Regions from separate parts of the Arthrobacter sp. SD76 genome, predicted to be linked through region 1. Evidence: predicted binding sites of a transcription regulator. Region 1 holds the regulator's gene; each other region holds the start of a gene.

Region 1 (9,435 bases):
CGTGGGCCGGTCAGGTGTTCCGGGGGTGAGTTCATCCATGGGCACGGACAGGACGTCGGTGGAACCGGGCTCGTCCATCAGCTCGAGATGCAGTTTTTCCATCGCGGGCTCATCCACCAGCAGGATGGACAGTTCCGCCTGCGGGTGGATGTAGAGCTGTTCAAAGATGTACCGGGACAGTGCAACGAGTTCGGCTTCGTCCACCTGGACCCCGGACTCGTTGTTCACCTCGATGCTCAAGCGTGTTCCCCCGTTTTTCTCTTGCGGCTGTGTGTTTGGCCCTCGCCCGCTGGGAGTCGTCCCAGAGGCTGTAGGCATTGACGATATCGCCCACGAGGCGGTGGCGGACGACGTCGGCGGCGTCCAGGACGGAGAAATTGACGCCTTCGATGCCCTGCAGGATCTCCTCCACGATGCGCAGCCCGGACCGGGTGCCGAACGGAAGGTCAACCTGGGTGATGTCACCGGTGACCACCATCTTGGATCCGAAGCCCAGCCGGGTCAGGAACATCTTCATCTGTTCCGGCGTGGTGTTCTGCGCCTCGTCGAGGATGATGAAGGCGTCGTTGAGGGTGCGCCCGCGCATGTAGGCGAGGGGCGCCACTTCGATGGTTCCGGCCGCCATGAGCCGCGGGATGGATTCGGGTCCATCATGTCGTGCAGGGCGTCATAGAGCGGCCGCAGGTACGGATCGATCTTGTCGCTGAGGGTTCCGGGCAGGAAGCCGAGGCGCTCCCCGGCTTCCACTGCCGGACGCGTCAGGATGATGCGGTTGACCTCTTTTTGCTGCAGCGCCTGGACCGCCTTGGCCATGGCCAGGTAGGTCTTGCCCGTGCCGGCGGGCCCGATACCGAAGATCACAGTGTTGTCGTCGATGGCGTCGACGTAGTTCTTCTGGTTCAGGGTTTTCGGGCGTATTGTCCGGCCCCGGCTGGAGAGGATGTCGTGGGTCAGCACGTCCACGGGGTTCTGCAGTGACTGGGTGCGCAGCAGGGCCACCAGCTGCTGCAGAACCGTGGGGCTGATGACCGTGCCGCGTGCCACGAGTCCGCGGACCTCGTGGAGCAACCGCATGATCCGTGGCACGTCGTGGGTGGGTCCGCTGATGGAGAGCTCGTTGCCGCGGACGTGGAAGTTAACGTCCGGGAACTGCTCCTCGATGTACCGCAGCGCCTCATCGTGGCTGCCAAGCGACTGGACCATCTGATCGGAGTTGTCGAAAAGGACCACCTCGGTCCGGATGCCTGGCAGCGAATGGGGGAACTCCCCGTTGCTGCCCTCTCCGGCGGACCGGCGCTTTCCGTTCGCTGATTCAGTCATAGTGATGGCCCGCTGGCCTGTGGTCCCCTCGAGGTCGGTTCAGAATGTCTTTCCATATTACGCCAGCAGCCGCCGGCGCCGGATACGGGAAGCCGCTGCCCGAAGGGAACGATGACCGCATTCCGTCATTAGGTATCAACTTCATATCGGCCTCATATCGTTCCCGTTGCAGTTCGGCCGGCGGGCGGGCCGGCGGAGGCAACGCCCGGAGGTGTGTGCCATGCTGGAAATCCAGCTTCAGCTGGAAGCCCAGGCCGCCCGGGGATCGGCCCTCCATGCCAGGAAAGGACAGGACGAACGTGCCGGAAACCGCTGCGCCCCTGAGGGCCGGCCGTGCCATGGGCCGCGTGCGCGGTCTCTTGCTGGCCAGCGTCCTGGCAGCTGTCCCGGCCCTGACAGGCTGCATCGCCGAGGCCGGGCCCGCGCCGACCGGCACGTTGGCCACCAATCCCATCGCCACCGGCACAGCGCAGGCACCGCCCACGAGTGCGCCGCTGGAAACCACCCAGTCCTCCAACAAGGCGCCGGTCTACTGGATTGGGCGCAGCGGCAGCGACGTTTTCCTGTACCGGGAATTCCGTGATGTCCCGGACCAGGAAAATCCGGTCACGCGCGCCCTGCGCTCCATGATGTCGGACAAGCCGTTCGACCCCGACTTTTTCACGCCCTGGCAGAACCCGGACAAGCTCGCCACCTCCATTTCGGGCAAGGACGTCATCACCGTGGACGTCTCCGAGGACGCCTTCAACAGCAACCTCGATGCGGACATGGCGGCCCGGGCCATCCAGCAGCTGGTGTACACGGCAACCGCCGCCGCAGCCAGCTCAGGCCTGATCGATTCCGGGCAGCAGATCCGGGTGCGGATCCTGGTGGACGGGCACACGGACTACATGGCGTTCGACCACATCCAGCTCGGCGCACTCATGACCCGGAGCACGGGCCTGGTGGCGCCCGTCTGGATCATAGATCCGCAGGAAAATGTGGAGGTGCCCGGGGGCAGCGTCAAGATCACCGGACGAAGCACAACCGCCGGCGGAAAGCTCCGCTGGCAGATCCTGCGGTCCGGAGCCGACGGCAGCACCGAGCCCTTCCTCACCGGGGAGACCACGGCCTCGCCGGAACAGGGCCAGGCGGGGGTTTCACCCTGGCCCTGACCATGCCCGCGGGTGACTACGAGCTGCGGGCGGCGCAGGCCGGAACCGGCGGCGGTCCGGACCAGTTTGAGGACACCAGGGCCTTCAAGGTGCGGTAGCCGCCCAGCGGCCCAGGATGTCGCTGGCCAGCACGACGGCGGCGGGCCCGGCCGTGGACGACCGCAGGACATGGTGCCCCAGCAGCGCCGTCACGGCGCCCTTGTCGCAGAGCCTGGTGACTTCGCGGGGGCTGATGCCGCCCTCGGGTCCGACGATCAGGAGCACCTCGCGGGGTTCCGCACCCCCGCCACCGGCCTGCCAGCCCTCAAGGACGCTGCGCAACGGGCGGACGGCGTCCTCGTGCAGGATTACTGCCAGGTCCGCGGCCTCGACGGCTGCGGACAGCCCCGCAGTGTCGACGGCAGGGCGGACCTCAGGCACCCAGGACCGGCGTGCCTGCTTGGCGGCGGCGGTGACCACCGACTGCCATTTGGCGTGGGCTTTCGCTGCGCGGTCACCCTTCCACCGCACGATGGAACGTTCGGACTGCCACGGGACCACGGCGTCGATCCCCAGCTCGGTGGCCGTTTCGATGGCCAGTTCGTCCCGGTCGCCCTTGGCCAGGGCCTGGACGAGCACCAGCCGGACGTCCGGCAGCGGTTCGACGGCTACGGACGTGCACTCCACTTCCAGTGCCGCCGGGGCAGCACCGGCGACCCGCCCGGTCATCCTGGTGCCGGCGCCGTCGACGATATCGACCGGCTCACCCGCTTCAAGGCGCTTGACGGCAACGGCGTGCCTGGCCTCGGCCCCTTCCAGTACGAAGAGGCCACCGGGGGCCATTCCGTCGAGGGACCCGGCGGCGGTGAAGAAGACTGGGTTGCTCACCGCTACAGGTTACCGAGGCGGTCCCGAAGCTTGGCGAACATGCCGCCGCTGGCAGCCAGCTTTCCCTCGGTGATCTGCTCGCCCCGGAGCTTGGCCAACTGCCGCAGCAGGTCTTCCTGGGCGGCATCGAGCTTGGCGGGAGTCTCCACCTGCAGGTGCACTTTGAGGTCCCCGCGGCCGTACCCGCGCAGGTGGGTGACGCCCAAGCCGCGCAGGGTGATGATCTCACCGGACTGTGTACCGGGCTTGACGTCGATCTCCTGGGTCCCGTCGAAGGTCTCCAGGTTCACCTCGGTGCCAAGGGCGGCCGCCGTCATGGGAATGTTCAGTGTGGCGTGGAGGTCGTCCCCGTCCCGGACGTAGGTGGGGTCGTTGTTGACCCGGATCTCCACGTAGAGGTCGCCGGAAGGTCCGCCGGCGGGTCCCGCCTCGCCCTGCCCGGACAGCTGGATACGGGTTCCGGTGGCGACGCCGGCAGGAACCTTGATGGTCAGTGAACGGCGGCTGCGGATGCGGCCCTGGCCGCTGCACTCGTTGCAGGGATCCTTTAATGACGGTGCCGAATCCTTCGCAGCTGCCGCAGGGGGCAGCCGTCATGACCTGGCCGAGGATGGAGCGGACCGCCCGCTGGACCTGGCCGCTGCCGCCGCAGATGTCGCAGCGCTCCGGATGCGAGCCGGGCTGGCAGCAGGAGCCTTCGCAGGTGGGGCAGGTGACGGCCGTGTCCACCTCGAGTTTCTTGTTGACGCCGAAGACGGCGTCGCGGAGGTCGATCCGGACGCTGATAAGGGCGTCCTGCCCACGGCGCACCCGGGAGGCCGGGCCGGCGGAGCCGCCGGCACCGAAAAGGTGTCGAAGATGTCCTGGAAAGCGAAGCCCTGGCCGGCGTAGCTGCCGCCGCCGAACCCATTGTCCGTGCCATTCTCGTTGCCGGTGGTGTCGTAGACGCGCCGCTTCTGGGGGTCCGAGAGGACTTCGTACGCGTGGGTTACTGCCTTGAAGCGGTCAGCAGCCTCCTCGCCCGGGTTGACGTCCGGGTGCAGGGTGCGGGCCAGCTTGCGGTAGGCCTTCTTGATTTCTTCTCCGGTGGCCTCCGGCGAGACTCCAAGGACGTCGTAGTGGCTGCTCAAAGTTCGTATCTCTTCCTTGTTGTACTGCATGCAGTGGGGTGTCCTTCCGCGGACCGGCTGCCACGGCAGCCGGCACCCCGCTCAGGGCCCCAGGATCCGGGACAGGTAGCGGGCAACAGCCCTGACGGCGGCCATGGTGGTGGGATAGTCCATGCGGGTGGGACCCAGCACGCCTATTTTTGCCGCGCTGTCCGGACCGTAGCCGGTAGCCACCACGGAGGCTTCGGCAAGGCCGTCATAGGGGTTCTCCCGCCCGATGCTGACTGCCACGCCACGGTGGTCCTGCGCCATTTCGCTCAGCAGGCGCAGCATCACCACCTGTTCCTCCAGGGCTTCCAGCACAGGTCCGATGCTGAGCGGGAAATCCACGTTGGACCGGGCAAGGTTGGCGGTGCCCGCCATGACCATGCGCTCCTCGCGGCTGCTGTGTGCCAGGAGTTCCAGCCCGTGGGCCAGCGCCTGGGCGGCCGGCCGCTGTGCCGGGCTGACAGCGGAGACGACGCCGGGCAGGGACTGCCCCAGCTGGCCCAGCGGGGTCCCGGCAAGGGAACCGAGGAACTGGGTCCGGAGCGCGGCGAGGGCGTCGTCGCCGAGGTCCTGGCCGACGTCGATGACCCGCTGTTCCACCTTGCCGCTGTTGGCGATCAGGACCACCAGCACTTTCCGCGGTGCCAGCAGGACGAATTCGATGTGCCGGATCAGGGCGCGGCTCAGGTGGGGATACTGGACCACCGCCACCTGGTTGGTCAGCTGGGACAGCAGGCGGACGGTGCGGTCCAGGACATCATCGAGGTCGTCGGCACCTTCCAGCAGCGACTGGATGGCGCGCCGTTCAGCCTGGGAAAGGGGCTTCACGGCCGAGATCTGGTCAACGAACAGGCGGTAACCCTTGTCCGTGGGTATCCTGCCTGCACTGGTGTGCGGAGCGGTGATGAGCCCTTCGTCTTCAAGCGCTGCCATGTCGTTGCGGATTGTTGCACTGGATACGCCGAGATGATGCCTCTCCACCAACGCCTTCGAACCAACGGGCTCGCGGGAGTGGACGTAGTCCTCCACGATTGCCCGCAGCACTTCCAGTCTGCGTGGCTCGCTCACACTCCACCTCCATCCAGGGTCGGGCGGCAGCGCCGCCCCGTGCAACAACATCAGGGCAAACCATCAGGGGTTAGCACTCGACATGCCCAAGTGCTAACAGTCTATTATGCCTTGGCCCGTTGTTAGCATTGGTACCGCTCCGGGCGAAATTCCGGCGGCACTGATCTAGCGCTAGGCGGAGTCGATCCATGGATTACCAGAACTGGGGGCCCCGGGAGATGTCCGGCCCCGTCCGCACCCAACTGCCCGAAATCCCCGTTGAACGCGGCATGGTCCTTGAGGACGTCCAGTCCGGGTGGGTCGGCGCCGTGACCCGGGTGGAAAAGTCCGGCGGCATGCACGTGGTGGCGCTGGAGGACCGGCGGGGAAAGTCGCGGACGTTCCGGCTCGGATTCGGTTTCCTCCTGGAGGGCCGGGCCATCCGGCTGATGCCGCCGGCACCACGCGCCGCCGCCGGCAGCGGTGCCGGCAGGACGGCGTCGGGCTCGGTCAAGGTCACCGGCCAGCGGGCCCAGGTGGCCAAAGCCAGCCGGATCTGGGTGGAGGGCAAGCACGACGCCGAACTGGTGGAAAAGGTCTGGGGCGACGACCTACGGGTGGAGGGCATCGTCGTCGAGCCGCTGCACGGCATTGACGACCTCGCCGGGGCGGTGGCGGATTTCCGGCCCGGCCCGGGACGGCGGCTCGGCGTGCTCGTGGACCACCTGGTGCCGGACTCGAAGGAGTCCCGCATCGCCGACGCCGTGATGGCGTCGCCCGGGGCTGCAGGGAATGTGCTGATCGTGGGCCACCCGTACGTGGATGTGTGGCAGGCCATCAGGCCCGCTGTGCTGGGAATCGAGCAGTGGCCGGTAGTGCCCCGCGGCCAGGACTGGAAGACCGGCGTGCTGGCGGCCTTCGGATGGCCGCACGCCACAAAGGAGGACATCGGGCTGGGGTGGCAGAAGCTGCTGGGCGCCGTCCGCAGCTACGCTGACCTTGAGGCGTCGCTGCTGGGCCGGGTTGAGGAAGTGATCGACTTCCTCACGGTGCCCTGATTGGGGAGCCACGTCCCGGATAGCCAGTATTCTTGGTACTGCGGGTCCTGCGGCGCTGTTCGCGGCCGCAGCAAGGCAATACCGGCATTTGGCACTATTTGCACTCTCGAAGGAAACAGACTGTGGCAGAAAACACCCGTGATCACAGGGACAGCCAGGGCGGCGCAGGCCGCTCCGAATATCATGGCGTCCCGGCGAACGCGCTGCCCCTGACGGCAGGCGAGGACCGGCAGTGGGCCACGCTGGCGCACTTCGGCGGGATCCTCGGCTGTGTCCCTGCGCTCCTGATCTTCCTGATCTTCCGCGACCGCGGTCCGTTTACGGCGCAGGAATCCAAGGAAGCGCTGAACTTCAGCCTGCCGCCCACCATCGCGGCCGTGGTGGCGAACATCCTGGTGTTCATCCCCGTGATCGGCAACATCTTCGCCGTCATCGCCACGCTGATCTGGATCGCCCTGACGTGCTTCTCGGTGGCGGCCGGCATCCATGTGAACAAGGGCCAGCCGCACCGGTACCAGTACAACCTGCGCTGGATCAAGTAGTCCCCACCGGCTCCCAGCACTCGCAAGCTCGCGCCGGGGCCCCGCCAGCTGTCAGTCCGGGAGGATCCGGCGGACCACCGCGTCGGCGAGCAGGCGCCCCTTCAGGGTGAGGACCAGCCTCCCGCGGAATGCCGCGGCCGGGTCCACCAGGCCGTCGGCGATCAGCCCCGCCACCTCATGGCGTCCAACAGCGCTCAGGGTGGCCACTTCGAGGCCTGCCTGGAGGCGCGCCTCCAGCATGATGCGTTCAACAGTCCGGGTTTCCCCGTCCAGGGTTTCCCGCCCGGCAGCCGGTGAGGCTCCCTGGGCAAGGCGGCCGGCGTAGGCGGTGGGATGCTTGACGTTCCACCACCGGACGCCGCCCACGTGGGAGTGCGCACCCGGTCCGATCCCCCACCAGTCGTCCCCCGCCAGTAGGCGAGGTTGTGGCGGCACGCCTGTTCCGGGGTGCGGGCCCAGTTGCTGACCTCGTACCAGCCCAGCCCGGCCGCAGAGATCAGCTGGTCGGCGAGCTCGTACTTGTCGGCGTGGTCGTCGTCGTCGATACCCGGAACCTCCCCGCGGCGCATCTGCGCGGCGAGCTTGGTGCCGTCCTCCACGATCAGCGCGTAGGCGCTGATGTGGTCGGGCTCGTAAGACAGGGCAGTCTCCAGGGAGTACCGCCAGTCGTCCAGGGATTCGCCCGGCGTGCCGTAGATCAGGTCCAGGCTGACGGCCAGTCCGGCCTCCCGGGCCCACTGCACCACCTGCGGAACCCTGCTCGGGGTATGCGTCCGGTCCAGGACCTTCAGGACGTGCGGAACCGCGGACTGCATGCCAAAGGAAACCCGGGTGAAACCCGCTGCCTTGAGCACAGCGAGGGACTCGGGAGTGACGGAGTCCGGATTGGCTTCGGTGGTGACCTCCGCCCCGTCCTCGATGCCCCACTCGTCGACTGCCGCCCGAAGGATCAGGGCGAGATCGTCTGCGGGAAGAAGGGTGGGCGTCCCGCCGCCGAAGAAAACGGTGCTGAGCTTCCGCGCCGGAACCCCGGATCCGGCGAGCACCCGGGCGGCAAACGCCACCTCGGAAGCGGCCGTGCCGGCATAGGCGTCCTGCGACGCACCGCCGCCGAGCTCGGTGGCGGTGTAGGTGTTGAAGTCGCAGTACCCGCAGCGCACGGCGCAGAAGGGAATGTGGACATACAGCCCGAAGGCACGGTTGCCCGCGCCCTGGGCCGACTGTGCGGGCAGCAGGCCGTCCGGCGGCGCGGGGTCGCCCAAAGGAAGAACGCTAGGCATCGCTGCGGCGCTGGATGGATGCGGCCACTGTCATCACTACTTCTTGGCCTTGTCCTTGGACTCGTCGGTGGTCAGCGCGGCGATGAAGGCCTCCTGCGGAACCTCCACGCGGCCCACCATCTTCATGCGCTTCTTGCCTTCCTTCTGCTTTTCCAGCAGCTTGCGCTTACGCGAGATGTCACCGCCGTAGCACTTGGCGAGGACGTCCTTGCGGATCGCGCGGATGCTTTCGCGGGCGATGATCCGGGATCCGATGGCCGCCTGGATGGGCACCTCGAACTGCTGCCTCGGAATGAGCTCACGCAGCTTGCCGGTCATCATCACGCCGTACGCATAAGCCTTGTCCTTGTGCGTGATGGCACTGAAGGCGTCCACCTGTTCGCCCTGGAGCAGGATGTCCACCTTGACCAGGTCGGCCACCTGCTCGCCGTCGGCCTTCCAGTCCAGCGACGCGTAGCCGCGGGTCTTGGACTTGAGGATGTCGAAGAAGTCGAAGACGATCTCGGCCAGCGGGATCCAGTACCGCAGTTCCACGCGGTCCTCGGAGAGGTAGTCCATGCCCTTCATCTGACCGCGGCGGCCCTGGCAGAGCTCCATGATTGCCCCGACGAACTCGTTCGGGGCAAGGATGGTGGCAGACACCATGGGCTCCCGGACTTCCCGGATCTTGCCCGCCGGGAACTCGCTGGGGTTGGTGACGGTCAGGACGGACTTGTCCTCAAGGGTCACCTCGTACACCACGTTCGGTGCCGTGGAAATGAGGTCCAGGTTGAATTCACGCTCCAGGCGTTCCCGGACGATCTCGAGGTGCAGCAGGCCAAGGAAGCCCACGCGGAAGCCGAAGCCCAGGGCGGCGGAGGTTTCCGGCTCGTAGACCAGTGCGGCGTCGTTGAGCTTGAGCTTGTCCAGGGCATCGCGGAGCACCGGATAATCGGTTCCGTCCAGCGGGTAGAGGCCGGAGAACACCATGGGCTTGGGATCCGCGTAGCCGCTGAGGGATTCCGACGCCG
Region 2 (10,193 bases), 760 kb from region 1:
TCACCGGCCTCAGGTCCGGCATCGCGACGGCGCGCACACTCGCGTTCGTCTGGGCAAGCCGCTGCACGGGCTGATGAGCCTGGACGCCGTGGCCCTGGAGGTGGCGGAATCCACAGCTGCCCCGGCCGATTCCTGGTGGTGACGGACGCCCGCCGCAAGGAGGTCTACTGGGCCCGCTACACCCTGGCTGAGGGGCAGCTGCCGCGGCTCGAGGACGGCCCGCACGTGGGCATCGCCGCGGACCTGCCGGACCTGCCGGCCTTCGGCGCCGGGGCCGGACTCTACGCGGACACCCTGCAGGCGGACCCGGATTTCGTGCAGGAACAGCCGGACGCCCTGTACCTGGGCCAGTTCGCGCTGGCCCGGCTGGCCGCCGGCAACGGCCTCCTGGACTCCACGCCGCTGTACCTCCGGGAATCCGATGCCCAGGTCCCCGGACCCGAAAGAGGGCCCTGTGAGCGCAGCCTCGGATCCCCGCTTGGACGGCATCATCGTGCGTGACATGACGGTAGACGACGTGATCGCCGTCAGCGTCCTGGAACAGCGCCTCTTCCCGGTGGATGCGTGGCCGCTGCAGATGTTCTATGACGAGCTGGCCCAGCCGGAGACCCGCCGGTACTTCGTGGCCGAAAGCGAAGAGGGCATCGTGGGCTACGCCGGGCTCATGTGCATCGAGCCCATCGCGGACGTCCAGACCATCGCCGTCGTACCCGGCTACGAGGGGCGCGGCATCGGCAGCACACTGCTGACCGGCCTCATCGACGAGGCACGCCGCCGCAACGCGGCGGACGTCCTCCTGGAGGTGCGCGCGGACAATCCGCGGGCGCAGCGCCTGTACCTGCGCTTCGGATTCGAGCAGATCCACGTCCGCCCCCGCTACTACCGCGACGGCGTCGACGCCCTGATCATGCGGCTCCAGCTCATGGGCGACGAGGAAACACACGAAGGAAACCAGCCATGAACCGCACCCAGCCACTGGTCCTGGGCATCGAGTCGTCCTGCGACGAGACCGGCGTCGGCGTCGTCCGGGGCACCACCCTCCTGACCAACACCGTCTCCTCGTCCATGGACGAGCACGTCCGCTTCGGCGGCGTCATCCCCGAGATCGCCTCCCGGGCGCACCTGGACGCTTTCGTTCCGACGCTGGAACAGGCGCTGTCCGACGCCGGAGTCACCCTGCACGAGGTGGACGCCATCGCCGTCACCTCCGGGCCCGGCCTCGCCGGCGCCCTGATGGTGGGGGTCTGCGCCGCCAAGGCCCTGGCCGTGGCCACGGGCAAACCGCTGTACGCCATCAACCACCTGGTGGCGCACGTGGGTGTGGGACTGCTGGACGGCAAGGACGGCAAGGCGCCGCAGCTGCCGGAGAACCTTGGCGCGCTGCTGGTGTCCGGCGGCCACACCGAGATCCTGAAAATCAACAGCATCACCGACGACGTGGTCCTGCTGGGCTCCACCATCGATGACGCAGCGGGGGAGGCCTACGACAAGGTGGCCCGCATCCTGGGCCTGGGCTACCCCGGCGGCCCGGTCATCGACAAGGTGGCCCGCACCGGCAACCCCAAGGCGATCCGCTTCCCCCGCGGCCTCAGCCAGCCCAAGTACATGGGCACCGCGGACGAGCCGGGCCCGCACCGCTACGACTGGTCCTTCAGCGGCCTGAAAACCGCCGTGGCCCGCTGCGTCGAGCAGTTCGAGGCCCGCGGCGGGGAGATCCCGGTGGCGGACATCGCCGCAGCGTTCCAGGAAGCCGTGGTGGACATCATCTCGTCCAAGGCCGTGCTGGCCTGCCGGGAACACGGCATCAAGGACGTCCTGCTGGGCGGCGGGGTGGCGGCCAACTCACGGCTCCGGGAGCTGACCGGGCAGCGCTGTGCCTCGGCCGGCATCAGGCTCCACGTGCCGCCGCTGGATCTTTGCACGGACAACGGGGCCATGGTGGCCGCCCTTGGCGCGCAGCTAGTGATGGCGGGGATCGCCCCCAGCGGGATCGGCTTCGCCCCGGACTCGTCCCTGCCGGTGACCTCGGTGTCCCTCCCGGCCTAAAAGCATCACTTGCTCTATCAGTTGTGGTCCCTAAACCCGGGTTTTAGGGACCACAACTGATAGAGCAAGGGGTTTTGCCTGGGGCATCGGGTCAGGCGGTGGGGCCGTTCCGCATCTGCTTGACCAGGTCCAGGACAACGGCCTGGAGATCCCCGCCGTGTTCGGCTGCCACCCGGCGCTGGCGCTGGTAGCCGGCCCCGCGGCGGATGATCTTTTCAACGTCCGCCAGTTCATCCGAGCAGCGCAGCTTCGCTGCCACCGGTTCCAGCCGGTTCAGGGTTTCCAGCAGATGGTCGGTCACCAGCTGCTCCTTGCCGGCGGCGTCCAGGATGATGATGGCGTCCATGCCGTAGCGGGCGGCCCGCCACTTGTTCTCCTGGACATGCCACGGCGGCATGGTGGGAATGCTGCCGCCGTTGTCCAGAATGGTGGAAACTCGTCCACCAGGCACTGGGTGAGCGCGGCGATGGCGCCCACTTCCTCCAGGGTTGCCAGGCCGTCGCAGATGCGCATTTCGATGGTGCCCAGGTTCGGCACGGGCCGGATATCCCAGCGGATCTCGGAGAGGGTGTCGATCACGCCCGTGGTGAACATGTCCTGGACGTACGACTCGTATTCCTCCCAGGACGGGAACTGGAACGGCAGGCCCGCCGTGGGCAGCTGCTGGAACATCAGGGCACGCTGGGACGCATACCCGGTGTCCTCGCCGCCCCAGAACGGGCTGGACGCGGACAGTGCCTGGAAGTGCGGGAAGTAGTTGACCAGCCCGTCCAGCACCGGCAGGACTTTGCTCCGCCGGTCCAGCCCCACGTGCACATGCACGCCGTAAATCACCATTTGCCGGCCCCACCACTGGGTGCGGTCGATCAGCTTGGCGTAGCGGGCCTTGTCGGTCACCGGCTGCAGCTGCGGCGGGCTGAACGGGTGGCTGCCGGCGCAGAACAGTTCCACGCCCATGGGTCGGTGATCTCCCGGACGGCGGCAAGGGACCGGCTCAGGTCCTCTTTCGCCTCGGCGGCCGTCTCGCAGATTCCGGTGACGAGTTCCACCGTGTTCAGCAGCAGTTCCTGCTTGATGTGCGGGTGCTCGTCGTCCTCGTTCAGTTCCGGATGGCGGTCCACCACACCGCGCAGCACCTCATTGGCGACGGATGCGAGCTCACCGGTTTTGCCGTCCACCAGCGCGAGTTCCCATTCGACACCGAGGGTTGACTGCCTCGATGAAGCGAAGTCAATCTTCACGCGTGTCCTTACTGTCCGGTGCGGGCGGGCGCCGCTCACGGCAGGCGAACGGGTGTTTCAAGTCTATAGCTCAGGGGTAGCCTAGTAATGATGTCCCCGTTTCAACGCCTGCGTGACAGTCCACACAAAATCCTCCCACTCTTAGCCGCAGTTTCTGTCGTAGCACTGGCCTCCTGCACCGCCGCACCCGGCCCTGTACCGTCGTCGGCACCTTCCACCTCGGCACCGTCCGCCACCGTGTCACCGTCGGCGCCAGCGGGTCCGACGACGGCGCCCGCCACGGCGTCCCCCGCACCCGACCCCGGTTCCCGGCCCCTGGGCTGGGGCCCGGAACAGCGCGACCAGGACGCCGCCGCCGCGGCTGTGGCGGGCATGACGCCTGAGGAAAAGGCCGGCCAGGTACTGATGCCGTTCTTCCAGGGCACCAATGCGGAGGCGCATGCCGGCACCATTGAGCGGCTGCACCTGGGCGGATCCATCATCATGGGTGACAACGTTCCCCGCGACCCGCAGGGGAAGGTGGACCTGGCCCGCATGGGCGCCATCAACCAGCGGCTGGCCCAGGCCACAGCGGCCGACGGCGACCCCTGGCCCGGGATGATCGGGGTAGACCAGGAAGGTGGCCTGGTGGCGCGGCTCGGCCCTCCCTTGACCGAGTGGCCCGCACCCATGAGCTACGGTGCCGCGGGCAGCGAAGGGCTGACCCGCGAGGCTGGGCAGGGACTGGCCGGGGAACTGGCGGGGCTGGGCTTCAACGTTGACTTCGCGCCGGACACGGATGTGACCATGGGGCCGACGGACCCCACCATCGGGGCGAGGTCCATGTCCGCGGACCCGGCGGCCGCCGCCGTGCACGGGACGGCGTTCTCGCAGGGCATGCTCGCCGCCGGAGTCCTGCCCGCGGTGAAGCACTTCCCCGGGCACGGATCCGTGACCGCGGACTCGCACCTGAGCCTGCCGGTCCAGCCCGCCGGCCTGGAGGAGCTCCGCGCGCGGGACTGGAAGCCCTTCCAGGCTGCCATCGCCGCCGGAACCCCGATGGTGATGACCGGGCACATTGCCGTGCCGGCGCTGGAACCGGGCGTCCCGGCGTCGCTCTCTGCCCCACCTACGCAGCCCTGCGGGGGCTGGGCTTCGAGGGTGTGGCGGTGACGGACGCGCTGAACATGGGTGCGGTGACCAAACAGTATCCCGGCGGCAAAGCCGCCGTGATGGCGCTGGCCGCCGGCGCCGACCTGCTGCTGATGCCCGCCGACGTCGGACAGGCCCACGCCGCCATCGTCGAGGCCGTGAAGTCCGGGTCCCTTCCCGCGGAGCGGCTGGATGAGGCCGCCCGGCGCGTGGCCACCATGATGACCTGGCAGGGCCGGCGGGGTTCACCCGCAGCCGCGCCGGCGGGCAGCGCTGCACCGGTTTCGGCCCGGGTCTCGGCCTCGGCCGTAACAGTGGTGTCCGGTCCGTGCGGCGGGCCGCTTGTTCCGGGGGCTGTCCGGGTGGCCGGCGGAGGACCGGGGACAAGGAACGGTTCGAGGCCGCCGCCGCCCGGGCAGGACTCAGCGTGGGAACCGGGCCGCTGGTCAACCTCATCGGGTACGGCGGGAAGCCCGCCGGCGGAGACATCGAGGTGGCGCTGGACGCCCCGTGGACGCTGCAGGCCTCCCCGGCGCCGGTCCGGCTGGCGCTCTACGGCCGCAGTGACGCCGCCTTCGACGCCCTCGCCGCCGTGCTGGCAGGAAGGCGCCGGCACCCGGAAAGCTGCCCGCCGCCGTCGGGAATGTCCCTGCCGGAACCGGCTGCCCCGCCTGAGCGCGTTTAATAGTCAGGTGCCCATTCTGAATAAAGACATGACTCTCTGCATCTCGCTCTCGGCCCGTCCCAGCAACAACGGGACCAGGTTCCACAACCACCTGTATGACCAGCTCGAGCTCAATTGGATCTACAAGGCGTTCGCCCCCACCAACCTGGAGCAGGCCATCGCCGGGTCCGCGGGCTGGGCATCCGCGGCTGCGCCATCTCCATGCCGTACAAGGAGGACGTCATCGCCCTTGTTGACGAGATGGACCCCTCCGCGAAGGCCATCGATTCGGTGAACACCATCGTGAACACGGACGGCCACCTCAAGGCCTACAACACCGACTACACCGCCATCGAGCAGCTGCTCGCCAGCAATTCCGTGCCCACAAAGTACTCCGTCCTGGTTCAGGGCGCCGGCGGCATGGCCAAGGCCACCGTGGCGGCACTCCGGGACGCCGGCTTCAAGGACGTCACGGTGATCGCGCGGAACGAGGCCACCGGGCGCGCGCTCGCCGGCCAGTACGGCTTCCAATGGCGGGCAGCGCTCGACGGCGGCACGGCGGACCTGATCATCAACGTCACCCCCCTTGGCATGGCCGGCGGGGCGGACGCCGAAACGCTGGCGTTCCCCGCCGAAGCCATCGACAGCGCCAGGATCGTCTTCGACGTGGTGGCGCTGCCCGCCGAAACCCCGCTGATCCGGGCGGCCCGCGCCGCAGGCAAGCCGGTGATCACCGGGGCGGAGGTGGCCACCATCCAGGCGCTGGAACAGTTCGTGCTCTATACGGGCGTGCGGCCCACCCCGGAACAAGTGCGGGCCGCCGAGGAGTTCATGCGGGCCCAGTAGCCCGCAGTGCTTGATAGCCGGCCGGCTCAGGTGCCGGTTGCCACCGGCTCCACCACGATGGCCACCCGGTCCTCCCCGATGCGGGTCAGGACCAGGGTGGCTGTTTTTCCGGCGCCCTTCTTACCGGCATTCCTGCCGCCGGGCAGCAGCTGCTTCCGCAGTTCCTCCGGGGTGACGGCAGTGCCGCGCTTCTTGATGTCCAGCACCGTGATGCCTTCCTGCTTGACCCAGGCCTTGAGCGCCTTGACGTTGTAGGGCATGACATCCAGCACTTTGTAGGCACGCGCGAACGGGGTGTCCGCCAGTGCGGGGGCGCAGATGTACGCGATGTGCTCGTCCACCAGGTGGCCGCCGAGCTCCTGCGCGACGTCGGCCACGAGGCCCGCCCGGATCACGGCGCCGTCCGGTTCGTAAAGGTAGCCCGCCACGGGACCCACCGGTGCCGCCGGTCCGGCACCGAAATCCGCGGCGCTGGCCAGCTCGGCTGCTCCGTTTGGCCCCAGCACCAGTGCTGAGCGGCGGACGTCGGCGCGGCGCACGGCATTGAACCACAGCGCCACCTCGGTGACGTCCCCGTTCACGGACACCCACTGGGCTTCGCAGCCCTGCGGCACGGATTCATGCGGCATGCCCGGGCCCATCTTCACGCCCACGGCCATGCCCGACTCCGCAAGGGACTCCACGAAGGACAGCGGCGGCGAAAAGGCCTCGGGGTCCCAGATGCGCGTGGTGCCGGAGGTGGAGGTGACCCGGCGGGCGGGGTCCAGCCACACGCCGTCGATCCCGTCCAGCGGGACGGCGGTGGCGTCCGCGTGGACCACGGTGGCGTTCGGGAAGGGGATGAGGTTTACGGTGGCGCAGGCGGCAGTTGTCTCGTCCTGTTCCACCGCGGTGACCGTGAGGTCAAGCGACGCCAGTGCAAGGGAATCAGCGCCGAGCCCGCAGCCCAGGTCTGCCACGTGGCTGACGCCCGCTTCGGCGAACCGCTGCGCGTGGCGGGCTGCAACGTTCAGGCGGGTGGCCTGCTCCAGCCCGGCCTGGGTGAACAGCATCTGGCTGGCAAACTCGCCGAACTTGGCCTCGGCCCTGGTGCGGAGCCGCGACTGGGTTAGGACGGCGGACACCAGCTCGGGGGAGTGCCCCGCCTTGCGCAGCGCGGAATTCAGCTCGAACGACGCGTCCTCCCGGTATGGACCCAGTGAGGCCAGCAGGTCCCAGCCTTCCGGGGTGAGCAGCGGCGCGATCTGGTCCTGGGGAGCGTTGGGCATGCGTTCCAGCCTAGTGGAGGAGCGTCCTGCGGGATGCCGATAGGGTTGAAAGCATGGAAGACAGCGCAGGCCCCCAGCAGTCCGGAGAACAGCAGCCCACGGACCGGGGTCCTGCAGGTACGCCCGCCCGGCGCTGATCGCGGCGTCGGTGGTGGCCGTTGTTTGCCTGGCGCTGCTGGTGATCATCTTTTTCCTGGACTCGTTCAACGCCACCGTCTACTCGGTAGGCGGCAACAACATCGAGGACGATACCCAGGAGGCCCGAGATATCCGCGGGCTGTATACCGGGGCACGGACCGGAAGCATCGTGTTCCTGGTCGCCTCGCTGTTGGCCGCGGCCGGCGCTGCCGCGGTGCTGTACCGGGGCAGGAATCAGGGGACGCGGGATTCCGACGGCGGCGAGGAAGTGGATTTCGAGGACCTGGGCCGCTGAGGCTGCTGCCCGGCGCTGGTGAGCAGTACGCCTGATATCACCAGGATGCCGCCCGTTACCTGCGCGAGGGTGATGGGCTGGCCCAGCAGCACCGTGATGACCGCGGTGAAGACGGCGATCAGGTTCAGGTAGTTGCCCGCGTTCGCGGCGGTGGTCCGTTTCAGGGCCAGGTTCCACAGCAGGTAGGAGCCCAGCGACGGGAACACCGCGATGAACGCCAGCGACCAGCTTTCCGCGGGAGTGGACGGCAGCCCCGCGCCTGCCACCGCGGCCACGGGGGCGAGGACCACGGCGGCCAGTGCAACCTGCACCGCGGTGGACGTGATGGCCGGCAGGGACAGCCTGCGGGCGATGATCGTGTAGAAGCCCCAGACCGTGATGGCAGCCAGGATCAGCAGTTCCCCGGTGTTGATGGAGAAGGTCAGCAACCGCTGCAGGTCACCGCCGGTGAGCACCAGGACGACCCCCGCCAGGCCCAGGCCGATGCCCAGCCAGCTCACCGGGCGGGGCCGGTCGCGAAGGAAGACGACAGCCAGCACCATGATCAGTGCCGGGTTGGCGGCGGTGACCAGGGACGCGTTCAGGGCCGAGGTGTGCTGCAGCGCGCTGTACAGCAGCAGGGTGTAGCCGCTCATCCCCAGCACGCTCAGCAGCAGCAGGACCGGCCAGCGGCGCAGCACCCCTTTCCAGTCCGGCCTGTCCACGAAGTGCGCCAGGAGGAGCAGCGGTGCGGCGGCCAGGACCCAGCGCCAGAACGTCAGCTGGAGCGGGTCCATCGTCTTCATGGCCGACTGCCCCACGACGAAGTTTCCGGCCCAGAACAGGTTCGCAAGGATCAGGTACACGGCGGCTCGCACCGCTTCAATGTACAGGGCGGATGTGTCCGCTGAAGACGAAACGCTGGCACTCGCCTTGACCGAGTGCTAACCCGGACATAGAGTCTTCATTAGCACTCTCCCTAGGAGGGTGCTAATACATGAAGAGCTGCCAGCCAGGCTGCTGCCGGCACCGCGACGACGGTTGCCAGCCAGGGCGGAAAGCTTTCCAAGTCCACGAATTTGCTGACGAAAAGGAGAGGTCCGAGTGTCGGTCTCGATTAAGCCTCTTGAGGATCGTATTGTTGTCCGCCCGCTCGAAGCCGAGCAGACCACGGCTTCCGGCCTGGTGATCCCGGACTCCGCACAGGAGAAGCCGCAGGAAGGCGAAGTTGTTGCAGTAGGCCCCGGCCGCTTCGAAGACGGCAACCGCGTACCGGTCGACGTAGCCGTGGGCGACGTCGTGATCTACTCCAAGTACGGTGGAACCGAAGTCAAGACCGGCGGCACCGAGTACCTCGTGCTGTCCGCCCGCGACGTCCTGGCGATCGTCGTAAAGTAACTTCCCGGATCCCCGTGCCGCTGGTCATGCCTTCTGCTGGCCAGCTGCGCGGGGTTCTGTCTTGAAAGGACAAAACCATGGCAAAGCAGCTTGCGTTTAACGACGCTGCCCGCCGGTCTCTTGAAGCCGGCATCGATAAGCTCGCCAACACCGTCAAGGTAACGCTCGGCCCCCGCGGCCGCAACGTTGTCCTGGACAAGAAGTGGGGAGCGCCCACCATCACGAACGACGGCGTCACCATCGCCCGCGAAGTGGAACTGGACGACCCGTACGAGAACCTTGGTGCCCAGCTGGCCAAGGAAGTCGCCACCAAGACCAACGACGTTGCCGGCGACGGCACCACCACCGCAACGGTCCTGGCCCAGGCACTGGTCAAGGAAGGCCTGCGCAACGTAGCTGCCGGCGCTGCTCCCGGCCAGATCAAGCGCGGCATCGAGGTTTCGGTTGAAGCCGTCGCCGCCCGCCTGCTGGAGAACGCTCGCCCCGTCGAGGGCACCCAGGTCGCCAGCGTCGCCGCCATCTCGGCACAGAGCGAAGAAATCGGCGAGCTCCTGGCTGAGGCCTTCGGCAAGGTGGGCAAGGATGGTGTGATCACCATCGAGGAATCCTCCACCACGCAGACCGAACTGGTCCTGACCGAGGGCATGCAGTTCGACAAGGGTTACCTGTCCCCGTACTTCATCACGGACGCGGACCGCCAGGAAGCCGTCCTCGAGGACGCCCTCATCCTGATTAACCAGGGCAAGATCTCCTCGCTGCAGGACTTCCTGCCGCTGCTGGAGAAGGCGCTGCAGGCTTCCAAGCCGCTGTTCATCATCGCCGAGGACGTCGACGGCGAGGCCCTGTCCACGCTGATCGTCAACCGCATCCGCGGCACCCTGAACGTCGTTGCCGTCAAGGCTCCGGGCTTCGGTGACCGCCGCAAGGCCATGCTGCAGGACATCGCCACCCTCACCGGTGCACAGGTTGTCTCCCCGGAGCTGGGCCTGAGCCTGGACACGGTTGGCCTGGAGGTGCTGGGTACTGCCCGTCGCATCACGGTCACCAAGGACAACACCACCATCGTGGACGGCGCAGGTTCAGCCGAGGACGTGTCCGCACGCGTTGCGCAGCTGCGTGCCGAGCTGGCCCGCACCGACTCCGACTGGGACCGTGAAAAGCTCCAGGAGCGCCTGGCCAAGCTGGCC
Region 3 (10,193 bases), 730 kb from region 1:
ACGCCGTGGCCGAGCACGCGGAGATCCGCCTCGGTGCATCCTTCGCCGAATGGGGCGAGCAGCTGGAACTGCTGGTGGCTGTGCGCGGCAGCCTGGACAGTTCACCCGGACATCTTCGACCGGCCGGTCACCGACCTCATTTCCGCCACCGCCCCTTCCTCCTGGCGGCGGGAACGCGGCATCGAGATGACCTCCATGCAGCGGTCCCGGCTGCGCAGGGTGGCCAAGGAATACGTCCGGCCCGGCGTCCACATCGCCGACCTGCACAGCTCGCTGGTACTGGTCCAGGAACAGCGGGCCTTGTGGGCCGGCTACGCCACCACCCAGCGGCACCCTGCTGTTCCGTCCGGGCTTGCCGAGATGAACGCCATGTACCGGGAACTGGACCGTGAGCTCACCCAGCTGGGCGAGGCCCTGAGGCATACCGCGGCGGGCGGCGCGCTCTCCACCGTCCGGTACGAGGAGCTCATGGAGCGCCTTGAGCGGCTGGTGGCGGATACGGACACGCTGAAGACCCTGCCGGAACGGACGCTGCTGGTGGAGAACATGCGCGAGCACGGGCTGGGGGAGCTTCTGGCGGACCTGGCCGAGCGGGAAGTACCCGCCGCCTCCGTGGCCGCCGAGCTGGAACTCGCCTGGTGGCAGTCGGCGCTTGAGGCGATGATCAGCGGCGACGACTATCTGGCAATGTCCGACGGCGACGCCCTGCGGCAGCTCGAAGCCGAGTACCGGCTCGCGGACAACGCGCACATCGCCAGCGGCGCGGCCCGGCTCCGCTGGGACCTTGCCGAACGCTGGCGCGCCGCGATCGCTGACCAGCCGCGCCAGGCCGACCTCCTCCGCAGCCTGCTCAAGGACGGCCGTGTGTCCCTGCCGGCGCTGACCGCCCAGGCCCCGGACCTGATCGGGACCCTGGTGCCGGTGTGGTCCGTGAGCCCCTACCTGATGACCGGGCTGCTGCCCGCGGAGCAGCACTTCGACGCCGTGGTCGTCCTCGACGCCGAAGCCACCTCGCTGCAGGCAGTACTGCCCTCCATCGCGCGGGCGCGGCAGGTCATTGCCTTCGGTGACGCCCGCATCGCCAGCCCGCGCACCTTCACCGTGGGGGTGGAGCGGCTGGCGCCCGGTGAGTCGGCACACCAGCGGGTGGAGAGTGCCTTCACCGCCCTGTCCGCCGTGCTGCCGGTGTGGCGGCTGAACTTCGTCTACCGCGCCGTGGACGAAGACCTGGTCCTGCAACTGAGCAAGAACTTTTACGACGGCGGGCTCCAACGCCTGCCGGAAGGCCAGTCGGCCACGGGGCTGGACCGGTCCCTGCTGGTGGAGTACCTGCCGGATGGAACCGGGCTGCCCAGCGCCGACCACGAAGGCGTTGAATCCGTGGTGGCCGAGGTCAACCGGGTGGTGGAACTTGTCTTCGAACACGCCCGCCTCCGCCCGCGCACCTCCCTTGCCGTGGTCACGGCAAGCCTGCGTCACGCTGCCCGGATCGGGGAGGCCATCAGGCTCCAGCTGCCCAACCATCCCGGACTCGCCGGGTTCTTCGGTGCGGGCCCGGAATCGTTCCGGGTGGTGGACCTGGAACGGGCCCAGGGCCTGGTACGCGACCATGTCATTTTCTCGCCGGGCTTCGGCCGCACCCCGCATGGGCGCGCCCTGCACAGCTTCGGGCCGCTTTCGGCAGAAGGCGGGCGGGAAAAGTCCGCCCTCGCCATGACCCGCGCCCGGCGCTCGATGCACGTGCTGACGTGCTTCCGGCCCGAGGACCTGGACCACACGCGGCTGACGCACGGGGCAGTGGACCTGTATGCCCTTCTGGACCGGGAAATTTCGGGCAACACGGATCTCGGTACGCCGGCGTCCCGCGCTGCCGCCAGCGAACAGGCGCTCGGCGCCGACCCGCTCGTCGCCGACCTGGGCGACCGGCTGCGGGCGCGCGGGGCACGGGTGTGGCACCAGTACGACGGTGCCATCGACGTCGTGGCCGCCGCCGATCCACTGAACACCATGGGCCAGGACGACGCCGATCTTCCGTGGCCTGTGGCTATCGAATCCGACGGCACTGAACAGTACCGGACGATGAGCGTCCGGGAACGGAGCAGGCTGCGTCCCCAGCTGCTTGAGCGCCTCGGGTGGCGGTACATGCCGCTGTGGACCATCGAGGTTTTCACCGACCCGTCTGCCTGCGCAGACCGGATCGCCAAGTACCTCGGACTGGAAAAGGTTGTCCTTCCGGGACGGGTGGCTTCCCCCGGATTCCTTGACGACGACGTCGATCAGGCGCTGAATGATATCGACGCCGCCGCGGACTCCGCCCCGGCATCGAACGTTACGCATTTCCCGGGCCCGGCCTCCGGACGCCGGGCCGGCATCGCCGGAGCCCGGGCCGGTCAGCAGGCAGTACCCGCCGCGGACCGGCAGGACAGCAAGGAGGCGGCCCAGGTGGGCAGCGACGAAAAGACCAACAGCACCAACAGCGAAGCGCGGCCCACGGACGGTGGCGAGGCGGCGGAAGCGCCTGCTCCTGCCACGCGTGCAGGCCAGAAACCGGCGGAGGGCATCCTTCCCGCCCGGGCCGCCGAGGATGATCCGCGGGCGTGGGGCGACCGCGAGGACGACCATGATGCATGGCTTAAGGAACAGAAGCCGCCGCACTGGGGCTGACATCCTGGCGGGCACCGGCGCCGCCTGAGGAAGGCAGCTGGTCACGGCGTCCCCACCAGGACAAAGAACAGTTTGCCCTGCGTGGATGCCCCGGCCAGCCGGGCCGCCTGTTCCGGAGTGGCGGCTACGACGATCAGGCCGTCAGTCTCCTGCGTGCCAAGCCATTGCCCGCCCTGGCCGCCGGTTGCGGAGGTCCACAGCACGGGCACCGCCGTGGCCAGGACTTCGGACGGAGCGTGCTGGTCGAATCCGTTCGCCGCCGTCAGCACCACGTTGACCAGCTGCCCGGGGGAGACCAGCTGGACGGACGAGGGGTCCGCCATCCGAAGGGGCACAGCAGCCGAGCCGGCGGGACTGCCCGTGAGGAGGCCGGGCCCCAGCAGCTGGGCGTCCGCCAGCAGCTGGCCTTTGCGCAGCGGGGCCGCGAGCTGCCTGCCTGACGCTTCGCCGGGTTCGCGCAGGACCCCGTGTGCGAGCATGCCGGGCGGAACCTGGATGGGGGATATGTCTGTGGCTCCGAGGGCAGACCCGGCAGGAAGGTCCCGGGCGGCTGCAAGCGCTGTGACGGTGTGGACCGGTGCCGGCGTGAGCTGGTGGACGGTGAGTGCCGCCGCCGCGCACAGCAACAGGGCAACGGCAAGCCGCCTGTTTCGGATCAGCCAGGCGCCGAGCCTGGCACCGGGACGTGCCGCTGCCGAACGGCCGGCGGGAACCGGAGGGCGGGGACGTCGAAAGAATCCGGAAGCTTCCCGGCGGGCACGGAAGGAATGAGCAGGCATGCCGCCACGCTAAGCGCCCCGGATATGCAAAAGACAGCGGCCCCGCGCCTATGTGGACAACGTCCCATCGGCTGCAGGGCCGCCGTCGTAACGGCGAACGCCGGAAATCAGCTGGCGGCGGCCGCAGCTGCCGGAGCGGGAGCGGAAGGCGCCGCCGGAGCGGGCGTGGAGGACGCCGGCGCTGCGGAGACGGTGCTGCCCTTGGAGTCCCGGGAATCGGTCCGGTAGAAGCCGGAACCCTTGAACACGACACCCACGCTGTTGAACTTCTTGCGCAGCGCGCCCTGGCATTCAGGGCACGACGTCAGTGGGCTGTCCGAGAACGACTGGACGATGTCGAAGGCGTGGCCGCAATCCTTGCAGGCGTAAGCATATGTTGGCACTGGTGCTCCTCCTCTTGGGCAAACGAGAGGTCCCGTGCTGCCACCTGGTAATCCATTAGCAGTCGCAGGGCCTGAGTGCTAATTCTATCATCCCGCTGCGGCCACCCCGCCTGACCCTAGGCGATCTTGCCCAGCGGCCTTAGCCCGGAGGGAACAAGGACGGCGGGAACGGGACGGTCGAACTCCTCGGCAGGAATCCGGCCCGCCGGGAGAAGTTCATCGTCGTAGATAACAGCGGCCAGCGGAATTTCCTTCCCGGCGGTGGCGAGGTGGCCCAGGAACTTGTCGTAGTAGCCGCCACCCTGGCCCACCCTGTTGCCGTCGAGATCCACGGCGGTGGCCGGGATGAACAGTGCGGTGGCTTCCCCCGCGACATCGGGTCCATGGCGGGTCCCTGCCGGTTCCATGATGGGTGCGAACCTGCTGCGTTCAAGCGGGCTGTCCGGACTCCAGAAAACCCAGCTCAGCTCGCGGCCCGGCTCGCAGACGGGGAGCAGGACTTTGTGGCCGTTGCCGTGGAGGGCCGCGATGAGGGGCAGCGTGGGCGGCTCCACGCCGGTACCGAGATACACGCAGAACGTGGCCTGCCTTCCACCGGACATGGATTCGGCCCAGGCCGCACCGTGCATCGCCAGGGCGGCGCCGGCGGCTTCCAGTTCGGCAGGGGTCAGGGCGGCCCGCCGCCGGCGGTGGGCAGTCCGGATGTCGTCCTTCACGGTGGCTTGCTGCTGGGCCATTGTGTCTCCTTGTTACCCGCGTTGTGGCGGTTGATGGGCCGGTTCCGGGCGGCTTCCCGCCGGTCCGTTGATTACTGAATGCTTGACGCTGACGTTAGATTAGTCCGGTGAGTACCAGTAACCCGAGAGTTCGCAAAGCCGTCATCCCCGCTGCCGGACTGGGCACCAGGTTCCTTCCTGCCACCAAGGCTATGCCCAAGGAAATGCTGCCCGTGGTGGACAAGCCTGCCATCCAGTATGTGGTGGAGGAGGCCGTGCAGGTGGGCCTAAACGATCTCCTGATGATCACGGGACGGAACAAGCGGGCTCTTGAGGACCACTTTGACCGGGTCCCGGCGCTGGAGTCCATGCTCGCGGACAAGGGGGACACCGAGAAGCTGGAATCCATCCAGGCGGCCAGCAACCTCGGGGACATCCACTACGTGCGCCAGGGCGACCCCTACGGGCTGGGCCACGCCGTCCTCCGGGCCAAGCAGCATGTGGGCGATGAAGCTTTCGCCGTGCTGCTGGGAGACGACCTCATTGATGCCCGCGACGAACTGCTCAGCACCATGATCGATGTCCAGGCCAAGACCGGCGGGTCAGTGGTCGCCCTCATCGAGGTGGAACCGTCCCAGATCAGCGCCTACGGCTGCGCGGACATCCAGGAGATCGACGGCGAAGGGTACGTGCGCGTCAACGGCCTGGTGGAGAAGCCGTCCGCGGATGAAGCACCGTCAAACCTGGCCATCATCGGCCGCTACGTGCTGCACCCGGCCGTCTTCGAGGTCCTGGAGCGCACCGCCCCCGGCCGCGGCGGCGAGATCCAGCTGACGGACGCCCTGCAGGAGCTCGCCACGGGGGAAGGCGAAGGCTACGGCGTTTATGGCGTCGTGTTCCGGGGACGCCGCTACGATACCGGCGACAAGCTCAGCTACCTCAAGGCATGCGTCCAGCTGGCCATCGACAGCGAGGACCTCGGCCCGGGCCTTCGGGAGTGGCTGCCAGGGTTCACCAGCGGCCTGTCCAAGTAGCGGCCGTGCGATTCGGCCCCATCTGGCCCGTAACCCTGGAGTGCGGTGACCTTGTCCTGCGGCCCATCCGGTACCGGGACAAAAAGGAGTGGACGGAGGTCAGGTCCCGCAACAGCGAGTGGCTTGCGCCGTGGGAGGCGTCCAACCCGGACCCTCGCGGAGGGCTTCCCGACTACCGGCAGATGGTCCGTTCGCTGAACGCGCAGGCTGCGCAGGCTACCGCCCTGCCCTTCGTCATCACGGAGCGCACTGCGGGCCTGCGGAATCCGCCGATCATCGGCCAGTTGACGGTCTCCTCGATCGTGTGGGGTTCGGCCATGATGGCCACGTTGGGGTATTGGGTGGACCAGGCCAGGGCAGGGCGGGGGATCGCCCCCACTGCGGTGGCCCTGGTGACGGACCATTGCTTCCAGACCCTCGGGCTGCACCGGATGGAAATCAACATCCGGCCTGAAAACGGGCCGAGCCTGCGGGTGGTGGAGAAGCTGGGCTTCCGGGACGAGGGCTACCGGCCCCGTTACCTGCACATCAACGGAGAATGGGCGGACCACCGGTCGTTCGCCCTCACGTCGGAAGAGGTTCCGGAAGGCCTGCTGACGCGCTGGCTTGCCGCCAGGCCGTCATAAATCCACTCATTTGCTGTCCGGGCTGCGACACACCGCGGCTAATGCGGCGGCAGGAGGCGTGATGCTCATACGGTTTTGAGTGTGGACTTCCCCCTTAGCAGCTCAGTGATCCTTGTGGTTGCCGTCGTGCTCTGGATTGTGTGGGTTGCCCCCTACGTCCTCCGGAACCGCCGGCACCAGTTCCAGCCCGCCGGCGATTTTCGGTCGGACGGCCCAGCCGAGGAAAAACCGGATCAGCCAGCCGGTCTGCTACTGAACGTCGCCGCCCAGCAGGAGAAGCCCATGGAAGCCAGGAAGAGCGCCGGACCCTCCGCAATGTCTGCCGGCCCGGCCCCCGCAGGCCGCCTCCGGATCCGTTACGGACGTACCGCACTGGCGCTTGCCGGACTCCTGTCTTAATGACGGCGCTGGTTTCCGCACTTCTGCTGCCCTTTGGCCTCGGCTCGCCCTTCCTGCCGCCGGCCTGCGCGGCCCTGACGGCGGTGTCCGTCGCCATCCTGCGCTGGCTGGCCGTCCGCGACCGCAAGGCCAAGGTGGACGCGGCCTTTCGCTCGGCCATGAGTGCACCGCCGGTTAAGCAGGTGTCCGAGCGGATTCCGCCGAAGCCGGAATCCGCCCCCGCCCGACGGGAAAGCCCGCTCTTTGACGCCGAGGCCCACCAGCCGAAAGTCCAGCAGCTGACAGCCCAGGAACTTCGCGAGGCAGCCCTGGCCGTGGCGGTGGCCGCGGGCGATCCGAGCGCAGCAGCGGCGGCGCAGGGAACTCCCGCCGGCACCCCTTGGGAGCCTGTAGAGGTTCCCAAGCCTGTCTACGTTGACGCCGCCAAGGCCGAACGCCCCGAGCCTGAGCCGCTTGAGCTGCCGGCTGCCCCGAAAGCAGTGGGCAAGCCCTCGCTGAAGCAGGGTGCAGCAGGGGCGCCCGCGGCCGCACCGGCTGCGGAAGCCCAGCAGCTCAGCAAGGCACAGAGCGCGCTGAGCAACCTCGACGACGTCCTGCAGCGCCGCCGCGCATAAAGCCTTACCGGCGTACGACGGCGGCGCCCGCCTGCTGAGGACCCTCACCAGGGTGCCGATTGGCATTGGGGCGGGAAAATTTGTAGCCTAGGGTCACCGGTCCAGCACCTGCACCAGGCGGCCGTTCCGGGGCTATAGCTCAGATGGTAGAGCGCTTCGTTCGCATCGAAGAGGTCAGGGGTTCAAATCCCCTTAGCTCCACAATTGTGGCGAGTTTAGATTCGTGAATGATTCAGGTCATCGTCAACACCCCGGTCTTCGGACCGGGGTGTTGTTCTTTCCGGGAAGCCAGGCCTACAGCCAGCCCTTCTTCTTGAAAATGCCGTACATCCCTGCGCCCACTGCCGCCATGAGGCCGATCGCCATCGGGTAGCCAAAGGCCCAGTGCAGTTCGGGCATGTGGTCAAAGTTCATGCCGTAGATCCCGGCCACGAATGAGGGCGCAAACAAGATTGCTGCCCACGACGAGATCTTCTTGACCTGCTCGTTCTGTGCGGCGCTGGCCTCATTCTGCCGGTTTGCGGTCAGCGTGCCGTCAAGCGTCAGGGCATTCTGGAGCAGGTCCCGGAAGGAGTCTGCCCGGGAGATCACCCGTTCAACATGGTCCTCCACGTCGCGCAGGCTGTGCTGGAGCTCGCTTTCCACGCCGTACTTCGCGAAGCCCCGCTTGAGCTGGTGCATCATGTCCGGCAGGGGGTGGATGGCGCGCTGGAACTGGATCACTTCCCGGGCCAGTTCGTAGATCCGGCGCGAGACGGTGGAATCGCCGCTGAAGAGCTGGTCCTCAATCTCGTCGATGTCGTTCTCGAGCCCCGCCACCACGGGTGCGTAGTCGTCCACCACTGCGTCCAGGAGGGCGTACAGCACCGCCTCCGGGCCGTGCCTGAGAAGGTCGGGCCTGCCTTCAAGCCGTTTCCTGACGCGGGCCACACCGGCCGTCTCGGCATGCCGCACGGTGACCACGAAGTTCTTTCCGGTGAAGATATGGAGTTCCCCGAACTCCACTGTCTCACTGGCGTCCAGGTAGCGTGCCGGCCGGAGGACGGTAAAGAGGTTGTCCTCGTAGCGCTCCAGCTTGGGGCGTTGGTGGGCAGAGATGGCATCCTCAACCGCGAGGGCGTGGAGCCCGAACTCCGCGGCCACTGCGGCCATCTCCTCCGCGGTGGGACGGTACAGCCCGATCCACGCCATCCCGCCGTGGTGCGCCAGCGTCTCGAAGGTCTGCTCCAGGTTTTCCGGCTCGGCATGGCGGACACCGTCAACGTAGACGGCATTGTCGATGATGGTCATGGGCGGGCGCCTTCGCTGTACGTGCTCACGATGGTCAGGACATCGCTCCAATAATGGCGCCGGACACGGCCATTGCCACCAGGTCGTGACCGGCGTCGATCACTGTCACCGCAGCCGGACGGCCTGCAAAGCCGTTGTGGATCACGTGGCCTCCGGCACGGAAGACAAGTCCCAGCACCAGCGCGAACCAGGCTCCTGCGAGGGCATTGTCAAGCCCCAGCTTGCTGATGAGGACGGCCAGGAGGATGGCGGTCAGGGCAGAGGCCAGCATCATGGGAAGCCAGATCCCCGCTCCGCCTCCGATGTTCTTCAGGTCCTCCTCGGTCTTGCCGATGGCGGCCATCCACCGGTTGCCAAGCACTGCCGGCATGTACCACACGAAGCCGATGGCCATGCTGGCCACGAAAGCCAGCAGGACCGCGAGCCAGTTGATCTGTGAGACGTAAGAGAGCCAATCCATTCAAGAAATCCTAGCCGTCCGGGCCCGGCAGGCAGGGGAGGCCGGCCCCGGGACTCCGGGAGGAAATCCGGGGTCAGCCGGCGGTCGCCTTCGTGAGGCCGCTGATGAGGGGCTCGGTCCGGTAGGGAATGTGGGTGTGCAGCGCCAGCACTGTTTCGGTCCGGATGACGCCCTTGATGCGGAGGACCTGCCGGAGCGATGCCTGCAGGTTGTGGGTGTCTGTGGCCACCACCCGGCACCAGACATCGCCGCGTCCCGAAATTTCATGGACTTCCAGGACCTGGGGGATCAGCCGCAGCGCGGCGATCACACCGTCCAGTTCCCGGTGCGTGACCTCGATGGTCACAAACGCCACCACGTCGTAACCCACGGCCTCAAGGTCCACTTCCCGGCCGCCCGGGCGCAACACCCCCGCCCGGATGAGCCGCCGGACCCGGGACTGGGCGGTATTGCGGGCCACGCCAACCGCATCGCTGAGATCGCCGATCTGGATCCGGGGGTCGCGGATCAGCGCCAGGAGGATCTTGAGGTCGGTAGGGTCCAGATTATTCAAATGAGCACTCTCCATCACATGGGCAGGAAACTTTTGATGATCCTGCTCAATTCTTTCACTGATTTCGCATCAAACGATCAGCCATGCCCCACTCTGGAACCATCGCACATCCACGCCGCGCCGGGCTCCCACAAGGACCACCTGCCGTGGCAGAACCAAAGGCGGCACCATGACGGTCTTCAGCGAGCTCCGGATGCGCCCGGCCCCTGCATCATCTGCCGGGTGGGACGCATCCACCACGGCGCGGCTTGTGATGGCCGGCGCAGTCATTTTCGTCCTGCTGGTAGGGGCCAATCTCGCTACGCCGCTGTATCCGCTCCTGCAGGCGGAGCTGGGACTCACGCCGCTGGATGTGTCCGCCGCGTTTGCCAGCTACGTCCTCTCGCTGGTTGCCACCCTGATGCTGGCCGGGCACTGGTCGGACCACATCGGACGCCGCGCCGCGCTGCTGCTTGCCGTGCTGACCGGACTGGCGGGCGGCTGGGTGTTCGCCGGTGCGGACTCTCTCGCCGCGCTCTGCACTGGGCGGGCGCTGCAGGGCGTTGCCGTGGCACTCGCCACGGGTGCCAGTGCTGCCGCCCTGCGGGAACTGCTGCCCTCGCGGCCGGAGTGGGCATCACGGTTCACGCTGCTGGCCTCCGCCGGCGGAGTAGCGGCCGGCCCTGTTCTGGGCGG

The links. The regulator HrcA, encoded in region 1, represses chaperone genes, less so after heat shock. The targets are predictions, from matches to a motif close to TTNGCACTCGNNNNNNNCGAGTGCNAA.
Region 2: the regulator HrcA is predicted to act here: its motif matches at 8,530-8,556, upstream of groES (co-chaperone GroES).
Region 3: the regulator HrcA is predicted to act here: its motif matches at 3,882-3,908, upstream of ACPEE0_RS05795 (FmdB family zinc ribbon protein).

What each region holds. Positions count from the first base shown of each region.
Region 1 covers NZ_JBNBLR010000001.1:1,890,897-1,900,331, reverse strand. The annotation lists gene ybeY (rRNA maturation RNase YbeY) at 1-240, opposite strand, end outside; partial or broken gene ACPEE0_RS09455 (PhoH family protein) at 161-1,320, opposite strand; partial or broken gene ACPEE0_RS09450 (GerMN domain-containing protein) at 1,659-2,572, shown strand; gene ACPEE0_RS09445 (16S rRNA (uracil(1498)-N(3))-methyltransferase) at 2,559-3,341, opposite strand; partial or broken gene dnaJ (molecular chaperone DnaJ) at 3,344-4,471, opposite strand; gene hrcA (heat-inducible transcriptional repressor HrcA) at 4,553-5,566, opposite strand; gene ACPEE0_RS09430 (DUF3097 domain-containing protein) at 5,755-6,603, shown strand; gene ACPEE0_RS09425 (DUF4870 domain-containing protein) at 6,726-7,145, shown strand; partial or broken gene hemW (radical SAM family heme chaperone HemW) at 7,197-8,425, opposite strand; gene lepA (translation elongation factor 4) at 8,462-9,435, opposite strand, start outside.
Region 2 covers NZ_JBNBLR010000001.1:1,128,480-1,138,672, forward strand. The annotation lists partial or broken gene tsaB (tRNA (adenosine(37)-N6)-threonylcarbamoyltransferase complex dimerization subunit type 1 TsaB) at 1-501, shown strand, start outside; gene rimI (ribosomal protein S18-alanine N-acetyltransferase) at 503-961, shown strand; gene tsaD (tRNA (adenosine(37)-N6)-threonylcarbamoyltransferase complex transferase subunit TsaD) at 958-2,046, shown strand; partial or broken gene ACPEE0_RS05630 (glutamate--cysteine ligase) at 2,138-3,287, opposite strand; gene ACPEE0_RS05635 (glycoside hydrolase family 3 N-terminal domain-containing protein) at 3,525-4,439, shown strand; partial or broken gene ACPEE0_RS05640 (hypothetical protein) at 4,454-4,576, shown strand; gene ACPEE0_RS05645 (hypothetical protein) at 4,846-5,103, shown strand; partial or broken gene ACPEE0_RS05650 (shikimate 5-dehydrogenase) at 5,132-5,928, shown strand; gene ACPEE0_RS05655 (class I SAM-dependent methyltransferase) at 5,955-7,196, opposite strand; gene ACPEE0_RS05660 (hypothetical protein) at 7,345-7,629, shown strand; gene ACPEE0_RS05665 (DMT family transporter) at 7,569-8,486, opposite strand; gene groES (co-chaperone GroES) at 8,713-9,006, shown strand; gene groL (chaperonin GroEL) at 9,084-10,193, shown strand, end outside.
Region 3 covers NZ_JBNBLR010000001.1:1,162,195-1,172,387, forward strand. The annotation lists gene ACPEE0_RS05785 (hypothetical protein) at 187-2,664, shown strand; gene ACPEE0_RS05790 (RcpC/CpaB family pilus assembly protein) at 2,706-3,443, opposite strand; gene ACPEE0_RS05795 (FmdB family zinc ribbon protein) at 3,551-3,826, opposite strand; gene ACPEE0_RS05800 (5-formyltetrahydrofolate cyclo-ligase) at 3,943-4,563, opposite strand; gene galU (UTP--glucose-1-phosphate uridylyltransferase GalU) at 4,671-5,576, shown strand; gene ACPEE0_RS05810 (GNAT family N-acetyltransferase) at 5,582-6,202, shown strand; partial or broken gene ACPEE0_RS05815 (hypothetical protein) at 6,308-7,215, shown strand; tRNA gene ACPEE0_RS05820 (tRNA-Ala) at 7,344-7,416, shown strand; gene corA (magnesium/cobalt transporter CorA) at 7,510-8,505, opposite strand; gene ACPEE0_RS05830 (DUF1761 domain-containing protein) at 8,540-8,965, opposite strand; gene ACPEE0_RS05835 (Lrp/AsnC family transcriptional regulator) at 9,039-9,518, opposite strand; gene ACPEE0_RS05840 (MFS transporter) at 9,688-10,193, shown strand, end outside.